One region of the Rhodopseudomonas sp. NSM genome, then DNA from elsewhere that is predicted to be linked to it. Evidence: riboswitches for the same ligand, from Rfam matches in the RefSeq annotation. Region 1 holds a riboswitch; the other holds the start of a gene.
The links. A riboswitch is a leader RNA that binds a small molecule or an ion and turns the genes downstream of it on or off. The one in region 1 is predicted to bind cobalamin.
Positions count from the first base shown of each region.

Region 1 (5,118 bases):
GCGGCACTGCTGCGCACCCCCCGCCGCGGAACGAACCCGCCCCGAGCGTCGTTCTTCAAGCCGAACGATCCCGATCCGAGGCAGAGAACAGATGACGCAGATTTCCCGCGTATTCGACAATCCCGGCCGCGCCAACGCCGCGCTCGACGATCTCAAGGCGCGCGGCTTCGGCAAGGCCGAGCTGGCGGCCGGTCCCGAAGGGCGCGGCAAGACGCTGCTGCGGGTCGATGCCCCGTTCGGCACCGCAGTGCAGGTCGAGGACATTCTCGATCGCCACGCCAAGGGAACCGCCAGGGGCGCCAATGGAGCCGCTCCCGTGCCGGCCGCGGCAGCCAAACCTGCCGCACCGAGTTCCAGGCCCGCCGTGGCGGTGGCGCCGACCCCGCCGCAAGCCGGTTCGCAGCTGGGCCGGCCCGCCGCACCCGCCGGCGGCGGAACGCCGGCGGCAAAGCCTCAGGTTGCGCAGCCCTCTGCATCCGCGCGCGACGGCGCACGCAGCGGCCCGCGCACGCTGTCGCAGCTGCTCGGCATTCCGGAGCTGATCGATTCCAATACGTTCTTTTCCGGCTTCCCGCTGCTGATCCGGCCGGCGCCGAAGCGCACAGAACAACCGCCCGCGAAACCGAACTGACCGGCGTCGCCCATGACGTCGCCCGTGACAGCGTCACGCCGCCGGCGACAGCGGCGCGACGAGCGGGGGATCAGTCGGATTTTTCCGACGTCCGGGTGCCGTTGCGGCGCGAAGCGGCGGCGCTTGCGCCGGCTTCGGTGCACGGGATCTTGGTCCAGCTGCCGTCGGGCGCTTTCATGTAGGAGCTGCAGCCATTCGCGGGCGCCTCGCTGACGCTGCCCTGATGCGCCTGATTGCTGGCCAGCGCGGGCGCGGCAAACAGCGTGACAGCGGCGATCGTCGCGATGCCGATGAACTTGGTGCGTGATGTCGTCATGATCCGGTCCTCCTGTCGGAACGGGCCGGACTATCGAGACAGATTGTGACAAAATCTTGCAATTGCGGCACGGCTGCGCCGCTTTGCTTAATACGCGACAAATTTCAACTACGCGCGCCGCGCAGACTGGTACGCCCGCAGACCAAAGCCGGTGCTCAGCGCGACAGGACGTCGCGCCCGGCCCGGGTGCGGTCCTGCCAGGCGACCCGCACCAGCTCCGGATCGACGTGCTCCTCGACCGGCCAGCCGACGCAGAGATAGGCGATGAATTTCCACTCCGCCGGCACGTCGAGATCGCGGGTGATCTGTTCCGGATCGAGGATCGACACCCAGCCGACGCCGAGGCCGTGGGTCCGCGCCGCCAGCCAGAACGTCTCGATCATCGCGACGACCGAATAATCCAGCGCCTCCGGCATGGTCTGACGGCCGACGCCCTGGCCCTGCGCGGTGGCGCGGTCGCAGAACAAAGCGAACTGCCGCGGCGCGACGTCGATGCCTTCGAGCTTGAGCCGCGCATACAGCGCGGCGCGCTCGCCGTCATAGACGTTGGCGGCGACCGCGTTGCAGCGCAGGAAGTTGCTACGCACTTTCTCGCGCATCGCGGCGCTGTCGACGCTGACGAACCGCCACGGCTGGCTGTTGCCGACCGATGGCGCGAGCTGGGCGAGATCGAGCAACTGATGAATCAGCTCCGGCGCCACCGGATCGCGGCGGAACCGCCGGACGTCGCGCCGCCATGCGATCAGCTCGGCGAACTTGTCGCGGAACGCGGCGTCGAATTCGGGCGGATGGGCGTTGGCGGCGGCGGCGTCGTGCAGATCGATCATCGTGGTCACCTCGTTGTCGCGCGGGCTCACAATTTGCCCGCCAGCACGTCGCTGAGATCGGCGACGTCGGTCATCAGCCGCGCCGCCGCACGGAGCAGCGGCACCGCGAGAATAGCCCCTGTGCCCTCGCCGAGCCGCAATTCGAGGTCGAGCAGCGGGCTCGCCTGCAACGCGTCGAGCGCGATGTCGTGGCCGCGCTCGGCCGAGCGGTGCGCGAACACGCAATAGCCGCGCGCTTCCGGCGCGAGCCGGACCGCGAGCAGCGCCGCGGCGGTGGCGATGAAGCCGTCGATGATCACCGGGCGGCGCTGCGACGCCGCGCCGAGGATGGCGCCGGCCATCATCGCGATCTCCAGCCCGCCGAATTCGCACAGCACCTCGAACGGCGCGGTCGCATCGCTGCGCGCGGCGGCCATCTCGATCGCGGCGCGCTTCTTCTCCATGCCGGGCGCGTCCTGCCCGGCGCCGATGCCGATGCAATGATCGAGCGGCGCCGGCGCCAGCCGATGCAGCAGCAGCGACGACGACGCGGTGTTGCCGATGCCCATTTCGCCGAGCGCGATGATGTCGGCACCGGCCCTGATCTCGGCGATCGCCAGCTCGCTGCCGCGGGCCAGCGCCAGCGCCGCCTGCGCGATCGTCATCGCCGGCTCGCGGGCGGCATTGGCGGTGCCCTTCCGCACCTTGGCGCCGATCAGGTCGGGATGATCCGGCAGCTCGGCGGCGACGCCGGCGTCGATCACCCGGACGTCCACATGGGTCGCGGCCGCGAACGCATTGGCGCAGGCCTTGCCGGCCAGATAGGTCATCACCATCGCCACCGTCACCGCGGCGGGATACTGTGACACGCCCTCTGCGGTCAGCCCGTGATCGCCGGCGAACACCATCAGCACCGCATTGTCGCCGCGCGGCTCCGCCGGATGCCGCATCGCGGCGAGTTCGACCGCCAGATGCTCGATCCGGCCGAGCGAGCCCGGCGGCTTGGCCTTGCCGTCGACCCGCGCGCGCAACGCGGCATACAGCGCGGGATCCACCGGCGCGATCGGCGGCTTCTGCCAGACAATGAGAGTGTCGGTCCGCATCATGGTCCCCTGCTGATGAAGGCGGGCAACTGACTCGTCCCGAGCCCATACGTCAACACCACCTTCGCGTGGTTGACCGCGCCGGGTACCGCAGCTAGCGTGGCCGGCGATGGTCCTTCCGCAAGGAAGGTGAAAAGGGAATCCGGTGCGAGTGAACTCGATTCGAGCGATCTCCATCCCGGTGCTGCCCCCGCAACTGTAAGCGACGAGCCCGCGCCTCGGCCACTGGGATGTCCTGCTGGACTCCTGGGAAGGCGGCGACAAGGGCAGCGACTCGCGAGCCAGGAGACCTGCCATCGCGAATTGTGCTTTGGCGGCGTCGGGGCGGGGTGCACCGGACGGAAAGCAGGGCGGTGGCGAGTTCGTCACCCCGCGCGATCCGGCAAAGCTCGAAGCCGCAAGGCGCCGATCCAGACGGCGCCGCCGAGAGCGAGGGCATGGATCTCAGCCCGAACGACCATCCGACCACCGCGCAAGACGTTGAACAGACCGACGCATCGGCGCGCCCGACCGGTCCGGTGATGATCAGCGTCTGCACCAGTTGCAAGGCTTCCGACGGCGGCAACGCCGGCGCGCCGCTGCTCGACGCGATCCGGGCCGCGCTCGGCGGCGCCGCCGATCTGCAGGTGCGCCCGGTGCAATGCCTCGGCGTCTGCAAGCGCCCGGCCACCGTCGCGGTGTCGAGCGCGGACGGCTACAGCTTCCTGTTCGGCGATCTTTTGCCCGACACCGGCGCCGCAGCGATCGCCGGCTTCGCTGCCGCCTATCGGGACAGCGCTTTCGGCCTGGTGCCGTGGCGGCAGCGCGCCGAGGTGCTGCGCAAGGGGATGGTGGCGCGGCTGCCGCCGCTGCGCTGGTCGCCGGACGATGGGCGCGCCCCGTCATGACCGCGCTCGTCTCCACGCTGGTGCTCGGCGGTGCGCGCTCCGGTAAATCGGTGTTCGGCGAGAAGCTCGTCGCCGGCAGCGGGCTCGCGAAGATCTATCTCGCCACCGCGACCCGCAGCGACGACGAGATGACCCAGCGCATCGCGCATCATCGCTCCCGCCGCGGCGACGGCTGGACCACGGTCGAGGAGCCGCTGGCGCTGGTCGATGCACTGACCCGCGAGGCCGGCCGCGGTCGCGCGGTGCTGGTCGACTGCCTGACGCTGTGGCTGTTCAACCTGATGGAAGCCGGCCGCGATCCCGAGGTCGAAGCCAAGCGGCTGACGCGCTATCTCGGCGTCGCCGCCGCCCCGATCGTGCTGGTGTCCAATGAAGTCGGGCTCGGCCTCGTCCCCGAAACCCCGCTCGGCCGCGCCTTTCGCGATGCCCAGGGCCGGCTCAACCAGATCGTCGCCGCCGCCGTCCCCCATGTCGTGTTCGTCGCAGCCGGCCTGCCGCTGTGGCTGAAGCAGGAGAACTGATCATGTCCGCCCGTGTCCCCGTCACCGTGCTCACCGGCTTTCTGGGCGCCGGCAAGACCACGCTGCTGCGCGCGCTGCTCAACCAGTCGAGCGGCCGCCGCATCGCGGTGATCGTCAACGAATTCGGCGACGCCGGCTTCGACGGCGCGCTGGTCGAGGAATGCGGCGATCCGGTCTGCGCGCCGGGCGACATCGTCGAACTGACCAATGGCTGCATCTGCTGCACCGTCGCCGACGACTTCATCCCGACGATGGAGAAGCTGTTGAACCGCGAGCGCCCGCTCGACGCCATCGTGATCGAGACCTCCGGGCTGGCGCTGCCGCAACCGCTGCTGAAAGCCTTCGCCTGGCCCGCGGTGAAGACCCGCGCCACCGCCGACGGCGTCGTCACCGTGGTCGACGCGCTCGCGCTGGTCGAGGGCCGGATTCCGCTCGACGACGATGCGGTCAAGGCGCTGCGCGACGTCACGCATGACGATCCGATCGAGGAAGTGTTCGAGGATCAGCTCGCCTGCGCCGATCTCGTCGTGCTGTCGAAGGCCGATCTGGTGACGCCGGAACAACTCGCCGCGCTGGAGACGAAGCTCAAAGCCAGGCTGCGGCCTAACGTGCGGATCGTGCCGTCGCACGGCGCACTCGCCCCGTCGGTGCTGATCGGGCTCGGCTCAGCCGCCGAGGACGATCTCGCCGCCCGCGCCGGCCACCACGCCGAGGGCGAAGAACACGACCATGACGATTTCGATTCGATCGTGGTGGCGCCGCAGCCGGCGGACACCATCGACACCATGCGTAGCCGCGTCGGCGCAGCGCTTGGGCTCGATGGCGTGCTGCGGGTCAAGGGCCACGCAAGGATC
Region 1 covers NZ_JBQTCH010000011.1:47,915-53,032, forward strand. Annotated here, with positions in the region: gene ACTZWT_RS22800 (hypothetical protein) at 92-631, shown strand; gene ACTZWT_RS22805 (hypothetical protein) at 702-947, opposite strand; gene bluB (5,6-dimethylbenzimidazole synthase) at 1,103-1,774, opposite strand; gene cobT (nicotinate-nucleotide--dimethylbenzimidazole phosphoribosyltransferase) at 1,801-2,856, opposite strand; cobalamin riboswitch at 2,950-3,168, shown strand; gene ACTZWT_RS22820 (DUF1636 family protein) at 3,210-3,743, shown strand; gene cobU (bifunctional adenosylcobinamide kinase/adenosylcobinamide-phosphate guanylyltransferase) at 3,740-4,264, shown strand; gene cobW (cobalamin biosynthesis protein CobW) at 4,267-5,118, shown strand, end outside.

Region 2 (5,118 bases), on a different contig from region 1:
ATCAAGGCGATCATCGGCCAGACCAAGACGCTGCAGTCGCTGCAGCCGGCGTCCTTCGCTGACGACAAATTCGGCATCCCGACCGTCACCGACATCCTGAAGGAACTCGAGAAGCCCGGCCGCGATCCGCGGCCCGAGTTCAAGACCGCGACCTTCCAGGAAGGCGTCGAGAAGATCACCGACCTCAAGCCCGGCATGATCCTCGAGGCGACGGTGACCAACGTCGCCGCGTTCGGCGCCTTCGCCGATATCGGCGTGCATCAGGACGGCCTGATCCACATCTCGGCGATGTCGGAACGACGTATCAATGATCCGCGCGAGGTAGTGAAGCCGGGCCAGGTGGTGAAGGTGAAGGTGCTCGAGGTCGACGTGCCGCGCAACCGGATCGGGCTGACGCTGCGGCTGTCGGATCCGATTCCCGCGCCCGGCGAGCGCCGCAAGGACGGCGGCGGCAATGCCAAGCTGGTCGATCGCTATCGCCCCAAGCCGGAGCCGAAAAGCACCGGCGGCGGTGCTTTCGCGGCCGCGCTGGCGAAGGCGGCCGAGAACAGCAAGGGCAGATCGAAGTAAGCGGCCGCCGACCCCGCATCGACGAGCCGGCTCGCGCCCATGCGCAGTCGTGCCCTCGGCTGGATCGCCGAAGGCACGACGCCGCCCTGCCTACTTGATGTTCCGCTGCACGAAGGCGTGCACTTCGGCGGCGATCAGATCCTTGTCGTGATCGATCGTCGCGACGTGATAGGAGCGATTGAGCCACAACAGCTCGATGCGATCCGAGCCGACATTGTTGGCGATCACACTGGCGTTGTTGGGCGACAGCACGTGATCGACCCGGGAATTGATCACGAAGGTCGGGCATTTGATCCGCGGCAGCAGCGCCCGCGCGGTGGCGGCCAGCCCGAGCACTTCTTTCATGCAGACGACCGGCACTTCCGGATAGGCCAGTTCCTTGGCCTCGGTGTCCATCATGTCGGAGCCGATGCCCGGAATGGTCTCCGGAAGCCCGCGTGCGAACGCGATCGACGCCATGTCGGGCGATTCGATCTGCGCCGCCGCGTTGATCGGGATCACGCCGCTGACCTTGTCCGGATGCATCGCCGCGAGATACAGCGACAGCGTGCCGCCCATCGACAGGCCGGCGACGAACACCTTGTCGCACTTCGCGGAAATCTCGGCGAGCGCGTCCTCGGCGCAAGCGGCCCAGTCGGCCGCGGTGGTCTTCGCCATCGCCGCCGGCGAGACGCCGTGCCCCGGAAGGCGCGGGCCGAGCACGGTGTAGCCCTGCTCGCCGAGCCGCTCACCGAGATAGCGCATGCTCTGCGGACTGCCGGTGAAACCATGCACCAGCAGGATGCCGATCTTGCCGCCGTCGAAGGAAAACGCTTCCGCTCCCGGTAGGATCACGTCACTCATCTCGATCTCCATTCGTCGTTGCAACCGATCTTTGCCGGTTCGAGGAATGAATAAGCGATCACCGCGGCCACCACAAATCACCCCCTCACCGCGTCCGACACCGACGAGCATTATGGAGCCGGTCCGGGGCTGCCGCCACGGCTTGCTTCAGATCAAATCCGGCAAAGCTTCGATGTGCTTGGTACGTTGCAATCCCCATAAGGAACACGCCTCTCGTACCATGGCCCACCCGATGAGACGTCGAACACGGGGCCTGCTCTGCGGCGCGCTCGCCTTGGCTATCAGCGCAGTGCTGCCCGGCATGGCGATCGCCGGTGCCGCCCGGGTCGCGTCGATCAACATGTGTACCGATCAGCTCCTGATCGCGCTGGCCGATCCGGCGCAGATCGTCGGCCTCGGGCCCTATGCCCGCGACCCGCATCTGTCCTGGTCGGCGAAGCAAGCGCGCGATTTTCCGCGGCTGTCGGGCGAAGCCGAGGACCTGTTGATGCTGGCGCCCGACCTTGTTCTCGCCGGCCGCTACGGCAAGGCGGCGACGCGGGAGCTGTTGCGCAGCAATGGAATTCCGATCGAAGAGTTCGACGTCCCTCGCAACATCGACGACGTGAAGGCGCAGATCCGGCGTGTCGGCGAACTGGTCGGCCATCCCGAGCGTGCAGATGCGATCAATGACCGGATCGATCGATCCGTCACGCGCACCCGCGCGGTGGCGTCGCGTTGGCGCGACCGCATTCTTCCCGTCTCGCGACGCGGCTGGGTCGCGGGCAGCGACGGTTTGCTGAGTTCTCTGCTGGAGGTCGCAGGCCTCTCCAATGCGGCATCGGAGATCGGCCTCGTCTATGGCGGCTTTGCGTCGCTGGAAACGATCGTCGCCTCACGCCCGGACCTGCTGCTGCTCGCAGAGGACAAGCCGTTCGCGGAGGATCAAGGCACGGCGCTGCTGCTCCATCCCGCGATCCAGCACGCCTATCCGCAGGGCCGCCGTCTCGTCTTCCCGGATCAACTGTCGATGTGCGGCGGGCCGATGCTGCCTGCCGCGCTGGATCAGCTCGCCGATTCGATCGAGCGGATTCACCGGGACAAGGACGCGTCCGTGACACGGCCGCACCCTTGACGAGGGCCGCTACGCGTCGCGCAGCGGCGTGGCGTCATTCCGACGACGCCTCCTTGATCCGCTTCGGATCCTGCTCGCTTCCGTCCCACAGCTTCGGCTTCTCGAGCCACCGCTGGATGAAATTCCAGGAGCGACGATAGCCGTTGTGCGGCAGCGTGCAGGCGCTGCAATCCTTCCGTCGCTGGCCGTGGCGATCGGTGAACACCTGATAGGGTCCCGGGCACTCATAGGCGATCAGCGGGCAGTAGCAGAACAGACAATTGAATTCGCGCGCGACGCCGGGATGACACGGCAGAAACGGACAGGCCTCGTTGGTGAAGCCCTTGAAGGCCTCGTTGGTCGTGGTGTCTTTGGGTTCCATGCCCACTCCATGGCGAAGCCCTCGACGGCCCCGCATTGGCGCACAGGCGTGCGTCGTGCCGCCCGCCCGATCACGGGGGCGAGCAACGCGCGACAATGACCGCCCGCGACGCCGATCGATCTGGCGATATCAGCAATCTGCGCTGGGACGACGGCGAACTACGTCTGATTGATCATGGGATTCTCCGCTGTCGACCCGCCGTCGACATCAAGTGGACGATTGCCTTCGGCCGGTCTCCTGGCTCGCGGATATGGTCCGGATCGCCTTCCCGAGCGCGACAACGATCGCTCAGTGGCAGCTTGATCGCGAACGATCCGCTTACAGTTGCGGGGGCAGCCGCGGAATTGGCGAAAAGCTCGCCGCACCGCATTCCCTGTTTCACCTCTCTTGCGAAGAGGCACCGAAGGCATGCCGAACAGAGCACGCCTCGCATCGACGCGCAAGCGCGATGCGGATTCGGGAACGACTACCAACATGCGCGGTGACGTCCACCGCACGATCAGCAGGGAGCATTTGCACCTTCGTCGTAGAGCCCGACTCTCGCCTCCTCTCATCTTGCGTCCGGCGGGTCGTCGTGCTCTTGTCGGATCGTCTACGGTGCCTCTTCGCAAGAGAGGTGAAACAGGGAATGCGGTGCGGCGCGAAAGCGCCAAAGCCGCGGCTGCCCCCGCAACTGTAAGCGGATCGCTTCCGATCACACGCGCCACTGAGTCCGCCAAAACGGCCTCGGGAAGGCGATCGGGACAACATCCGCGAGCCAGGAGACCGGCCGTAGATTTGTGCAATGCCATTCGACGGTGGGTCGAAGAAGGACGTTCAGATGCCGCATCTGCTTTCCACGTAGCGCCCTCATCATCGTCGTCGACTTCGTTCTGTCGATGCTGTCCGAGCCTGCTCGCGACGGCGCGGAGATGTTTGTCCGACGCCTTCGAAGCGTCTTCCGCATGCGCGGAGGTACGCGCTTGTCTCCTCCTCATCATCTCGCAGCCCCATGCACGCACCACGAAGCGACCCGCGTTTCTGCACGATCACTGCCGTCGATCCCGCGCTCGAGCCGCTGCTACGCAGCCGGATCGATGCCAAGGCCAAGCCGCCGGGCTCGCTCGGCCGGCTGGAAGATCTCGCCGTGCAACTCGGACTGATCTGGCATCCGGCGCCGCCGCGCGCGGACCGCGCCACGGTGTTCATCTTCGCCAGCGATCACGGGATCGCCGCCGAAAGCGTATCGCCCTATCCGGCGAGCGTGACGCGGTCGATGGTCAGCGCCTATCTCGCCGGATGCGTCGGCGTGAATGTCCTGGCGAGAGCCGCAGGCGCCGACGTCTGCGTGGTCGATGCCGGCATCGACGATGACCTGCCGCCCTGCCCCGGGCTGATCGATCGCAAGATCGGGCGCGGCACCCGCAATGCCAGCCGCGAGCCGGCGATGACCACCGACGAGGCGCGGCGCGCGATCGACGCCGCCGTCGCGCTGGTCTGCGATGCGATCGACGGCGGCGTCGATATCGTTGCGATCGGCGAGATGGGCATCGGCAACACCACCTCGGCCGCGCTGATCACCCATCGTCTCGCCGCGGCGCCGATCGCCGACTGCGTCGGCCGCGGCGCGGGGCTCGACGCCGCCGGCGTCGCCCACAAGCTCGCCATCGCCGAGAAAGCGGCGGCGCGGACGACTGCCACCGCCCCGCTCGACGTCCTCGCCGAATTCGGCGGATATGAAATCGCGATGATGGCCGGCGCCGTTTTGGCGGCGGCGGCGCGGCGCCGTCCGGTGGTGATCGACGGCTTCATCGCCAGCGCCGCAGCGCTGGTCGCGGTGCGGCTGCATCCAGAAGCAAGGGATTATTGCGTGTTCTCGCACCGCTCGGCAGAGCGCGGCCACAAGGTCCTGCTGGAGACGATGGCGGCGACGCCCTATCTCGATCTCGGCCTGCGGCTCGGCGAAGGCACCGGCGCGCTCATGGCGATTCCGCTGGTCCGCGCCGCCGCCGGAATCCTCACCGAATTCGCTGATCTCTCCGACGTTCTGGCCGGCACGATCGGGCAGCGATCGTGATCCGCCGGCTGCAGCCCCTGCTGAACGCGATCCAGTTCATGACGCTGATTCCGACGATGGGCGCCTCGCGCCTCGACGACGACTGGGTGCTTCCGGCTGCCAAGTACTTCCCTCTGGTCGGCGCGCTGATCGGGCTCGTTAGCGGCGGCGTGCTGCTGATTGCCTCCACGATCT
Region 2 covers NZ_JBQTCH010000003.1:630,336-635,453, reverse strand. Annotated here, with positions in the region: gene ACTZWT_RS11285 (Tex family protein) at 1-570, shown strand, start outside; gene ACTZWT_RS11280 (alpha/beta hydrolase) at 661-1,413, opposite strand; gene ACTZWT_RS11275 (ABC transporter substrate-binding protein) at 1,634-2,527, shown strand; gene ACTZWT_RS11270 (cysteine-rich small domain-containing protein) at 2,562-2,888, opposite strand; cobalamin riboswitch at 3,099-3,308, opposite strand; cobalamin riboswitch at 3,467-3,676, shown strand; gene cobT (nicotinate-nucleotide--dimethylbenzimidazole phosphoribosyltransferase) at 3,880-4,944, shown strand; gene cobS (adenosylcobinamide-GDP ribazoletransferase) at 4,941-5,118, shown strand, end outside.
Region 2: another riboswitch for cobalamin. It lies ahead of ACTZWT_RS11270 (cysteine-rich small domain-containing protein); the one in region 1 lies ahead of ACTZWT_RS22820 (DUF1636 family protein).